2 regions of the Caballeronia sp. J97 genome follow, and region 1 is predicted to be linked to the other one. Evidence: riboswitches for the same ligand, from Rfam matches in the RefSeq annotation. Region 1 holds a riboswitch; the other holds the start of a gene.
The links. A riboswitch is a leader RNA that binds a small molecule or an ion and turns the genes downstream of it on or off. The one in region 1 is predicted to bind cobalamin.
Positions count from the first base shown of each region.

Region 2: another riboswitch for cobalamin. It lies ahead of U4Y90_RS03925 (TonB-dependent receptor domain-containing protein); the one in region 1 lies ahead of U4Y90_RS08060 (CbtB domain-containing protein).

Region 1 is NZ_CAJMZL010000003.1:310,949-316,556, forward strand. Features, by position in the region: gene cobO (cob(I)yrinic acid a,c-diamide adenosyltransferase) at 1-460, shown strand, start outside; gene U4Y90_RS08045 (cobyrinate a,c-diamide synthase) at 466-1,764, shown strand; gene U4Y90_RS08050 (DUF1289 domain-containing protein) at 1,761-2,006, shown strand; gene U4Y90_RS08055 (CbtA family protein) at 2,043-2,825, opposite strand; gene U4Y90_RS08060 (CbtB domain-containing protein) at 2,835-3,068, opposite strand; cobalamin riboswitch at 3,100-3,250, opposite strand; gene U4Y90_RS08065 (histidine phosphatase family protein) at 3,273-3,839, shown strand; gene U4Y90_RS08070 (DUF1428 domain-containing protein) at 3,921-4,292, shown strand; gene U4Y90_RS08075 (antibiotic biosynthesis monooxygenase family protein) at 4,337-4,651, shown strand; gene U4Y90_RS08080 (hypothetical protein) at 4,760-5,083, opposite strand; gene lhpI (bifunctional Delta(1)-pyrroline-2-carboxylate/Delta(1)-piperideine-2-carboxylate reductase) at 5,211-5,608, opposite strand, start outside.
Region 2 is NZ_CAJMZL010000001.1:859,111-864,718, reverse strand. Features, by position in the region: gene U4Y90_RS03960 (LysR family transcriptional regulator) at 1-245, shown strand, start outside; gene lgt (prolipoprotein diacylglyceryl transferase) at 282-1,184, shown strand; gene U4Y90_RS03950 (SIMPL domain-containing protein) at 1,227-1,916, opposite strand; gene U4Y90_RS03945 (EVE domain-containing protein) at 2,028-2,486, opposite strand; RNA gene ssrS (6S RNA) at 2,585-2,766, opposite strand; gene U4Y90_RS03935 (cell division protein ZapA) at 2,872-3,186, opposite strand; gene U4Y90_RS03930 (ATPase) at 3,183-3,551, opposite strand; cobalamin riboswitch at 3,814-4,138, shown strand; gene U4Y90_RS03925 (TonB-dependent receptor domain-containing protein) at 4,218-5,608, shown strand, end outside.

The DNA of each region.
Region 1 (5,608 bases):
CGGCATGGCCGTGCGCGTGCTCGGACACGGCATGAAGCTCGGCGTCGTGCAGTTCATCAAGGGCGCGCTGCATACGTCGGAACGCGATTTCCTCGGCGCGATCGCCCATTGCGATTTCGTCACGATGGGCGATGGCTATACGTGGAACACGCAGAACCGCGAAGCCGACATGGCCACCGCGCGCAAGGGCTGGAACGAAGCGCGGCGCATGATCGAAAGCGGCGAGTATCAGATGGTCGTGCTCGATGAACTCAACACCGTGCTCAAGTACGAATATCTGGCGCTCGATGAAGTGCTCGACGTGCTGAAGGCGCGGCCCGCGATGCTGCATGTCGTCGTGACGGGACGCCACGCACCGGACGCGTTGATCGAGCTCGCCGACCTCGTCACCGAGATGCGGCTCGTCAAGCATCCCTATCGCGAGCAGGGCGTGAAAGCGCAACGCGGCGTCGAGTTCTGAGCGCGATGCCCGACTGCCCCGCTCTTTTCATCGGCGCAAGCGCGTCGCATCAAGGCAAGACCACGGTGACGGCCGCGCTCGCGCGCCATCACACACGCCGTGGCCTGAACGTGCGCGTCTTCAAGACCGGCCCGGATTTTCTCGATCCGATGATTCTCGAACGCGCATGCGGCGCGCCCGTCTATTCGCTGCATCTGTCGATGGTCGGGCTCGAAGCGTGCCGCGCCTTGCTCGCGCAGGCCGCGCGCGAAGCCGATCTGATCCTCATCGAAGGCGTGATGGGTCTTTTCGACGGCACGCCCAGCAGCGCCGATCTCGCCGCCGCATTCAACGTGCCCGTGCTCGCGGTGATCGGCGCGCACGGCATGGCGCAGACGTTCGGCGCCATTGCATTCGGCCTCGCGCGTTATCGCGCCGATGTGCCCTTTCACGGCGTGCTCGCGAATCGCGTGGCATCGCCGCGTCACGCTCAAATGTTGTCGGAGACCATTCCCGACGGGCTGCGCTATTGCGGCCATCTGTCGAATGCGGACGATATCGCCTTGCCCGAGCGCCATCTCGGCCTCACGCAGCCCGATGAAGTCGCGGGCCTCGACGCACGGCTCGACCGCGCCGCCGATGCGATCGCGCAAACCACGCTCGCCGACCTGCCGCCGCCCGTTCATTTCGACGATACGACGCTGGCCGCGCCGCCGCGCCTGCTCGACGGCATGCATATCGCCATCGCGCGCGACGCCGCGTTCTCGTTCGTCTATCCGGCGAATCTCGATCTGCTCGTCGCGATGGGCGCGCGCATCAGCACGTTCTCGCCGCTCGCCGGCGACCCCGCGCCCCGCGATGCCGACGCGCTCTATCTTCCCGGCGGCTACCCCGAACTCCATGCCGCGGCGCTCGCGGCGAATACGCAGACGCGCGCGTCGATCGAGGCGCACGTCGCGCGAGCGAAGCCGGTGGTCGCGGAATGTGGAGGGATGCTGTATCTGCTGGATACGCTGACCGATATCGAAGGAACCCGGCACGCGATGCTCGGCATTCTTCCCGGCGACGCCGCGATGCAGCGCAAGTTGTCGCGTCTCGCGATGCAGCGCATCGAGACGATGCACGGCGCGATGACGGGCCACACCTTTCATTACTCGACGCTGCAAACGCCGATGCAAGCCGTGTTGCACGCGACACACGCGACGACGGGCACATCGGGCGAAGCGCTCTACCGACACGGCCCGGTGACGGCCACTTACATGCACGCTTACTGGCCGTCGAATCCGGCGGCCGCCGCCGCGCTCTTTCGCGGCGAATCACTATGACGACCACGCAAGACGACCTCGCCTCGACCATCGAACGCGCGAAAGCGCAGGAACCCATCGGCTCACCGTGCACGGATGTCTGCAAGCTCGATGCCGACACCGGCCTGTGCCTCGGCTGTTTCAGAAGCCGCGAGGAGATCAAGACCTTCCGATCGATGGACGATGCCGCGAAGCTCGATTTATTCGACGAATTGCTCGCGCGGCGCGCGGCGAAAGCGCAAACGAAAAGCCCGCGTGCCTGAGAGCACGCGGGCTTCGTCCGTGGCAGCGGAAACCGTTCAGGCCGCGGCCATTCTCTTCACCGTCGGCCGTTCCAGTTCACGCGCGGCGAGTACGCCGAACACGAGACCGAGCGTCGTCCACAGCAACGCCTGAATGCCGATGGCGGCGAGCCGGAAATTCCACAGCAGCGAAGCAGAGAACCCGGCCGGCACTTCGTCGATGCGCGGCAACGCGCCCTGCGCCGCCACGATCACCGCGATATAAGCGGCTGCCGCGACGAGCGTCGCGTTCCAGCCGTCATGGCGCGCCGCCATGTGCCGCTGCAAGCGCACGGCGACCACGGCGGCCACTAGGGAAATCGCCACCATGCCGAAGAACAGCGCGGTGCGCGGCCCGATGGTGTCGGGGTTGCCGACAGCCGGCGGATTCGGCGGGTACTTGAGGAACGGCACGATGGCGACGCTCACGAAGCCGAACAGCGCCAGCAACGCCGACGTGCCCCGCGCGCGCAACGCGCCGAGCCGGCCATAGGCGAATGCGAACACGAGCGAGAAGAGGCCGCCCAGCGCGGTGCCGAATACGGCGACGCCCGTCAGGAGGCCGAGGCCGGACTGCGTATCGCGGGAAACGAGTTCTTCGTCGCCGTGATCGTGCGAATGCGCCGCGCCCGCTGCATCGGCGTGTTCATCGCCGTGCTCATGCGCAGCATGTTCATGCTGTTGCTCGAACGCGATGGCCTGCGCCACCGACGGCTCGCCGAACGCGCGCGCGAAGCCGAAGCCGATCAAGCCCGCGACCAGCCCCGCGATCATGCCGCGTATCAGCAGAGTGCGAATCATGACGCGTCCTCAGTGGCACGGAAAGCCGAGCAGATGCCGGCCGTCGTGAACGAATTCGTGGACGTACGTGCCCGAAAAAATCGACGTCGCACCCTGCTCTGCGCCGACGAAATAAATGGCGATCAGCAGAAGAAGGCCGATGAAAACGGCCCACGGCAGCACTTCGCGCACCGGGATGGGCACGGGTGCGTCGAGCGACGGGGTTGCCGGAGCGGAAAAGACCGGCGCGTTGGAAGCAATCATGGTGGTTCTCCAGGGAAAAGCGAGTCCCGATTGACGAAGAGCATGCAGCGGGGTCTGACTCGCGGCGCCGCGCTTTCGCGTTGACGAACCGCATACAGTGGCGCGACCGTGCCGGGTTTGCACCGGCTTCCTCGCACTGCAAGCTTGCCATTCTATGATGATCCGCTGCAAAGTAAAACGATTCCGATTCGTCCCGCCACGCCCTTGGAACTCATTCTTCTGTGCCACGCCGCCACGCGCGCGATGAAAACCGGCTATTTCCCCACCGGCGACGAGCCCGCCGAGCGCAATGCGCGCCCGCAACTCGCCCCGTTTCGCGCGCGCGAAGATACGCGCGTGATCGCAAGCCCCGCGCGAGTGGCGCGTCAGACGGCCCAATGGATCGCCGATGCATTCGAAATCGTCCCCGCGTTCGACGACATCGACTATGGACGCTGGCGCGGGCACTCGATACGCGAGACGGGCGAGCGCGAGCCCTTGCATATCGCTGCATGGCTCGCGGATCCGCAAGCGCGCGAGCACGGCGGCGAGAGCGTCGCCATGCTCGCGGCGCGCGTCGCGCAGGGGCTTGCCTGCATCGAATCGAATGCGTGCGAGCGCTGCATCGTCGTCACGCATGCGATCGTCGTGAAAGCGGCGCTGGCGCAGGTCCTCGGCATGCCGCTCGAATCGGTCTATTCGATGAACGTCGCGCCGCTCTCGTCCACGGTGCTGAAGCGCGCGTCCCCCGCCGACGCATGGACCGCCGAATCGCCGCACGCGTCCGCCTGAACTTCGATCCTTGCAAGTCGCTCAAACAAGCAGCGCATCGCTTGCGCGGCGCGCGTTCGAACCCCTCATCAGGAGACTCAGATGGCGCATTACGTGGATGGATTCGTCGTACCCGTGCCAATCGACAAGATCGACGCCTACCGCGCCATGGCCGAAGCCGCGGGCAAGATCTGGCTGGAGCATGGCGCGCTGCAATTCGTGGAAACCATCGCCGACGACGTGAAACCCGGCAAGCTCACGTCGTTTCCGCAAAGCGTGCAGATGAAGGAAGGCGAGACGGTGGTGTTCTCGTATATCGTCTACGCATCGCGCGAACAGCGCGACAGCGTCAACGCGAAAGTGATGGAAGACCCGCGCCTCAAGACAATGATGGAATCGGGCGAGCCTCCGTTCGACCCTCAGCGCATGTTTTTCGGCGGCTTCACGACGATCGTCGAACTCGCGCGCAGCTGATAACTTCTACTTTTGACCGCTCACGGTGAAGGAAACGCATCGACATGTATATCGCCATGAACCGCTTCAAGATCGTGCCCGGCGCCGAAGCCGACTTCGAACGCCTCTGGACCAGCCGCGACACGCATCTGAAGGACGTGCCCGGCTTCGTCGAGTTTCACTTGCTCAAAGGCCCGGTGAAGGACGATCACGTTCTGTATTCGAGCCACACGATCTGGGCGAATCAGGCAGCGTTCGAAGACTGGACGCGCTCGGACGCGTTTCGCGCCGCGCATCGCAACGCCGGCGGCGAAACGCGCCAGCTCTATCTCGGTCACCCCGAATTCGAAGGCTTCGAAGTGATTCAGACCGTCAAATAAGGAAGAGCCGTGGCGCGCGCGAACGTTCGCGCGCTTTTCGCCTGACGCGCGCGTTTTACACTCGTGTGAAAAAACGCGCTTATCTACCGCGATCTTTTCAGACGGTTTTCAGGCCTTTGCACCGCGCGCCATACGCTGCAGCGTCGACGAATCGATCGCCGCCGCGCAGATGCGCACCGCTTCTTTCAACGTGCGTGGCCGGCCCGCTCCGAATTGCGATTCGAGCATGGCCACGGCGCGCATGCGTTCGTCATTGCCGAGCTTCTCGCCGGTGGCAAGCTCGAGCACCGAAATGAAATAAGCCGCGGGCGGTGTCGCGCTCGCGTGTGCAGGCGTGCGGCGGCCCCCGTCCGCCGTACCGCCCGCGCCTTCGCGTCCGTCGTCGCGCGCCGGAATCCACGGGTGCCATTTGCTGTCGTGTCGACTTTTCATGGGTCAGTTCGCTGGCTCTGTTGCTGTGGCGCACTTCGCGCCGTTCATCATGTGACGCTTATCGCGTCTCTGTCATTAAATAAGCAGTCAGCAAGTACCGTTCCAAGCGGGCCGTCCCGCGCGCGGCTTAGTGCGCCGCGCTGCTTTCCTCCGACAAAACGGTGCGTGCGACGCGGCACGCCGCGAGGTCCCACGCCGCGCACCCGACCGATTTGAACATCACGGGACGCGCGGCATCGACGGCCTTCGCCGGGTTCGCGAGCGCCGCGGACAGCGCACGCACCTCGTTCCAGTCGACGCCCGCAAGAATGAAATCGCCCGCTTCGTGGCGCGCGCCGGCGGGATCGTCGACATAAAGTGCGCTCGCGTGGACGGTCGCGGCGGCGATCTCGGCGGCGTCGGCGGTGAAAGCGCCCACGCCGATCACGAGACGTCCCGCGCGCGCGGGCATCGAATAGACGGGCGTCTTGCTCGTGGTCGCGGCGATGACGACATCGACCGACTCGGGAATCGTGGCGTCTTCCA
Region 2 (5,608 bases), on a different contig from region 1:
AGGAGGCGATCCAGATGCAGACCATCGTGAGCCTCGTATCCGCCGGGTTGGGCGTCGCGCTCGTGCCGAAGTCGCTGCGTCATTTGCGGCGCACGGGCGTCGTGTATCGTCCTCTGCGCTCGCCGGACGCGTCGGGCACGCTCGTCGAAACCGGTCTCGTGTGGCGCGCAGCGGAAGTGAGCCCGGTGCTCGCCGGGTTCATCGAGATCGTCCGTTCGCGGGCCGAAAGCGCCGGTTCTGTATGATTCGCCCTTGTAGTTCGCTCAAGTTCCCACATCAGAATGCTCATACATCCCAATTTCGATCCCATCGCGATTCATCTCGGACCGCTCGCCGTGCGCTGGTACGGCCTCATGTATCTGGTGGCGTTCGTGTCGGCCATCGTCATCGGCCGGCTGCGGCTGCGCCTGCCGTACGTGGCCGCGCAAGGCTGGACCGCGAAGGACATCGACGACATGCTGTTCTACGGCGTGCTCGGCACGATTCTCGGCGGTCGCATCGGCTACGTGCTGTTCTACAAGGCGAGCTATTACGCGGCGCATCCGCTCGATATCTTCAAGGTCTGGGAAGGCGGCATGTCGTTTCACGGCGGCTTTCTCGGCGTGACGCTCGCGATGGTGCTGTTCGCGTATCACCGTAAGCGCACCTGGCTGCAGGTGACCGATTTCGTCGCGCCGATGGTGCCGCTCGGCCTTGCGGCGGGACGTCTCGGCAACTTCATCAACGGTGAGCTGTGGGGCCGGGTGACGGACCCGAACGCGCCGTGGGCGATGCTCTTCCAGAATTCGACGAACGACGACGCGATCTGGCTATCGAAGAATCCGCAACTCGACGCGCAGTACCATCTGACGGAGATCTTCCAGCGCTATCACATGCTGCCGCGCCATCCGTCGCAGTTGTACGAGATCGCGCTCGAAGGGCTCGTGCTTTTCGCCGTGATCTGGATGTTCTCGCGCAAGCAGCGCCCGGTCGGCGCGATTTCGGCGCTGTTTCTGATCGGTTACGGACTCGCGCGTTTCACGGTGGAATTCGCGCGCGAGCCGGACGACTATCTCGGCTTGCTCGCGCTCGGCCTCTCGATGGGTCAATGGCTTTCGCTGCCGATGATCATCGCCGGCGTGCTGATGATGGTGTGGGCGTACAAGCGCAATCTGCGCCTGCCGCCGGAATCCGCGAAGGCTTGAAGGAAGGGCGGGGCGGTCGACGCCGCCCCGCACAGGCAACGTTTATCGCCCCATCTGCACGGAACCCGAGACGTCGACGGTCACCGTCGTCGTGCCGGCTTCCATCGCGATGGGCGCGGCCATCTTCGCATCGGCGCTCATTGCGCGCGATTGCATCATCATGACCGGGCGCGGCTGCACGCCGCTATGTCCGACGTTCACTTCCCGAATCGTGAAATTGCTGTAGCCGAACCCCTGCGCCGCAGTTTGCGCCTGCTTGCGGAACGAGTCGATGGCTTGCGAGACGAGTTTCTGCTCGGCCGCGCGCTGCGCTTCGGGCGACAGCGAGAACGCGACGCTGCCCACTTGCATCGACGAACTCATCTTGCCCGCGAGCTTCGACGCCGCCGCGAAGTCATGCGACTCGAGCACGACTTCCGTGCGACCGCGCCACGCGGAGATCTTGCCGTCGCGATCGGTGGACGGATACACGGTGAACGAGCCGCTCTTGGCGGTCACCCCGTCGACGCCTTTCGCCTCGCGCAATGCGGCCTCGGCGCGCTGATTGAGCGTGTTGGTGAGCGACGAGGGATCGGCCGCTTCCTGCTCGTAGAAGAGCGTGATGTTGACCACATCCTGCGGCACTTGCGCGCTGGCCTGCGCCGAAAGTGACAGCACGCCCGAAGGCTGCGGCTGAGTGATCACCGTTTGCGCAGCGGCGACTTGAGAGAACGTGAGCGCAGCGCCGGACATCGCGAGGAGCACGAGCGCGGCGGCGGTTTTCTTGTTGATCATCGAAGGACTCCAGGACATCGCGTACGTGCGACGGGATTTAGTCGCGGTCCTGAAGTCGTAAGTTCCGTGTTAGACGAGGTGCTCGGTAATAAATCGCCATTGCGCTTCGGTCACCGGCGTGATCGACAGCCGGTTGCCGCGCGCGAGCACCTGCATGTCCGCGAGTTCTTCATGTTCGCGCAATGCGGCGAGCGCGATGAGCGGCGTCTTCTTCACGAACTTCACGTCGACGAGCATCCAGCGCGGCGTTTCCTGCGTCGATTTCGGATCGTAGTAATCGCTCTTCGGATCGAACTGCGTGGGATCGGGATAAGCGCTCGAGCATACCTTCGCGATGCCCGCGATGCCCGGCTCCGGGCAGCTCGAATGATAGAAGAGCACGCCGTCGCCGACCTGCATCTGATCGCGCATGAAGTTGCGCGCCTGATAGTTGCGCACGCCCGTCCACGGCAAGGTTTTTTTCGGCGCGTGCGCGAGATGATCGATGCTCGCTTCGTCCGGTTCGGACTTCATCAGCCAGTAGCGCATGATTGTTCGCTATGCGGAAATCGACGATGCTCAATGAAAGAGGGAATGAACGATGCAAACAAAAACGGCATCGGTTTTTCCGATGCCGTTTCTTGAATGAGGTCCCCGCCATAGCCGCTAGGCCGGCATCCTGAACCTCGGTTCAAGATTGGTCGCGGTAAGCAACACTTCGGGTACATCGGACTAGCGACGCGCGCGCCCGTGCTGCAAGGTTCCGCAACCGTGCCAATGTAGCATTGGTTCAAGGAATATATGACCTTGGCGTACCAGGCAGGGAAACGTCACTCTACACCAATCGTTTGCCTTCTGCAGCCTCTTCCGGTCACTTCGGTGGTTTCTTTTTTCGATTGACATCGCGCGCTGATTGACTCGACGCGCTGGCATCTCACTGCGCTTCGTATTGCGCGATGACGGCGCCCAGTTGCTCGTTCATCGAGTGCATCGTGCGGCGGATTTCTTCGGCGGGGAAGGCCTCGCCGTGGCGCACGCTGTCCTGCAGCTTAAGCAATTCCGACGCCAGCGAAAGCGCCGCCATGACCGCGATGCGATCGGTGCCGCGCACGCTGCTCGCATTGCGCACCTTGTTCATCTCGGCGTCGACGCGCGCGACGGCTTCGCGCAATGCGCCTTCCGTTTCCGGCGAACAGGCGAGACGATACGGCTGCCCGAGAATGGATACTTCGATCTGCGTGGTCGTCATGCCTTCTCTCCTTGATGATGCTCGCCGTGCAATTCCGCTTCATGTGCTTCCTGGGAATCGGCTTCGAGGAGATCGAGTTGATTGTCGGACTCGGCATGTTGCCCGGACTTCGCGCGCGGCAGCTTTTCGAGAATCGCGTTGAGACGCACTTGCGCATCGTCGATTTTCGCGGAGAGCGAGTCGCGTTCGGATTGCAGCGTGTCGCGCTCTTCGCGCACTTGCGCCAGTTCGGCCTGCACGTTCGCATAGTCGGCGCGCAGTTGTTCGAGCTGGTCCTGCAGCGCCTGATGCGCCTGCTTGTGGCGCTCGCTGATCTGGATCAGCCGGCCGATATTTCCTGACAGTGATTCGAGTTCGTTGAGCATGTGCTGCGTCCTCTAAAGACCTCGCATTTTAGCGCGGTTCAACGGAGCTTCCGATAATTGTCTCGTTTCGAGACGTAACAGCATGCGATCTCACGCTTAATTCTTCGAATCAAGCGCATGTCGTCATGCATTCGTGTGCAGAAAACGCGAGCGCCTGGCAACGCTCGTAAAGGCTCGGCCGATTCTCGTTCGATTCGTCATGCGCCGGCCGTCTGCCGGCGCCGCCCGGTGGTCCTTCCTTGACGGTCCCGACACGCGCTCCTACACTTGCCGCACTTTTGGTGCTCGCGTCCGCGGATCTCGCGGATGCAGTCAAACGGGAAACAGGGAGCGAAGTCCACGAAGTCCTGCGGGACGAACCGGGGACGAGCCAACCTGTGCTGCCCCCGCAACGGTAAGCGACCGCAACGCAAGTTGCAAGTCGTCTCATGCGCGTTTTTGCAGCGCGAGCGTGTCGAATTTCATCGCACCGGGTTCGTCGCTCGAATCGACTGCAAGAAACGTGTCGACGCCACTGCGCACGATGCGCGGGAAGGCGAGACGATTCGTCGCCAGCCCGGATACCGGCCGGAGTTCGACGCATCGGCGCTGATTGCGCCATGCGTTGGTCGCGCATCGTCCTCGCGGGGAGCGGGGTCGCGCTCACGCGAAACGGACACTTCACGCATGGTATTGCCACTGGCCGCGTTCAGGAACGGCCTCTCTCGTCATGGCGCGCTCGTCGCCGCCGTGAGCGCCTTGCCGCTTGCACACACCGCCCACGCCGCGGACGACACCTCGCAAACGCTTGCGCCCGTCGTCGTCACGGCGACGCGCGCGCCGCAAGCGCTGGCCGAATCGATTCCGCAGACATCGGTCTTCGACGAACAGGACATCGCCGACTCGAACGCCGGCGATGCGCTCGGCCTCATCGCGCTCGCGCCCGGTGTGCAGATCACGCGCAACGGCGGGCCGGGCGCGAACTCGGGGCTTTTCATACGCGGCGCGGCGTCGTCGCAATCGCTCGTGCTGATCGATGGCGTGCGCGTCGAATCGGCGTCGCTCGGCGCGGCGCAGCTATCGCAACTGATGCTCGATCAGATCGGCCGCGTCGAAGTCGTGAACGGCAATGTGTCGGCACTGTACGGCTCGAATGCGATCGGCGGCGTCGTGCAAATTTTCACGAAGGAAGGCGAGCCGCATCCGCCACGCTTCGACTTCGAGGCCGAATACGGCAGCTACCACACGCAGCGGCAATCGGCGGGCGTCAACGGCGCGCTCGATGCGGACGGCCGCACGACCTTCAGCCTGAACGTCTCGCGCGAAAAGACCGACGGTTTTTCATCGATCGATCCGGCGATCGCGCCCGGTGCGAATCCGAACGCGAACGGCTATCTGAACGAGAGCGTTGCCGCGACGCTGCGTCACAAGTTCAGCGACAAGTGGGACGCGGGCGTGCGCTTTCTGCAATCGAACGGCATCAACAGTTTCGACGATGCCCACGGCCTGCCCACCGACATCAACGAGTCGCACGATCGCGTGCGTTCGGCGTCGGTGTTCGCGAATGGCCGGATCACCGGCAACTGGACCACGCACTTCACGATCGCGCAGGGGCAGGACCGCGCGAACATCGAGCAGAACGGCGTCTATACGAACCGCTTCGATTCGGAGAACCGGCAGTACACGTGGCAGAACGACTTCAGAATCAGCGATGCGCACAAGCTGCTCCTCGGTTACGAGCATCTCGACCAGACGCTCGATTCGGATCAGTTCAGCGCGCCCGATCGTCACGTGAACTCGGTGTTCGCGGGCTATGTGGGGCACATCGGCGCGAACGAATTGCAGGCGAATCTGCGTCACGATCAGTATTCCGATTTCGGCGGCGCGAACAGCTACTATCTGGGCTACGCGTACAACTTCGATGCGCACTGGAGGGCGAGCGCGAGCTATTCGGCATCGTTTCGCGCGCCGAGCTTCGACGATCTCTACTATCCGTTCAGCGGCAATCCGTCGATTCAGCCGGAGCGCAGTCACTCGGTCGAGGCGGCGTTGCAGTACGCATCGAATGCGCTCGGCGT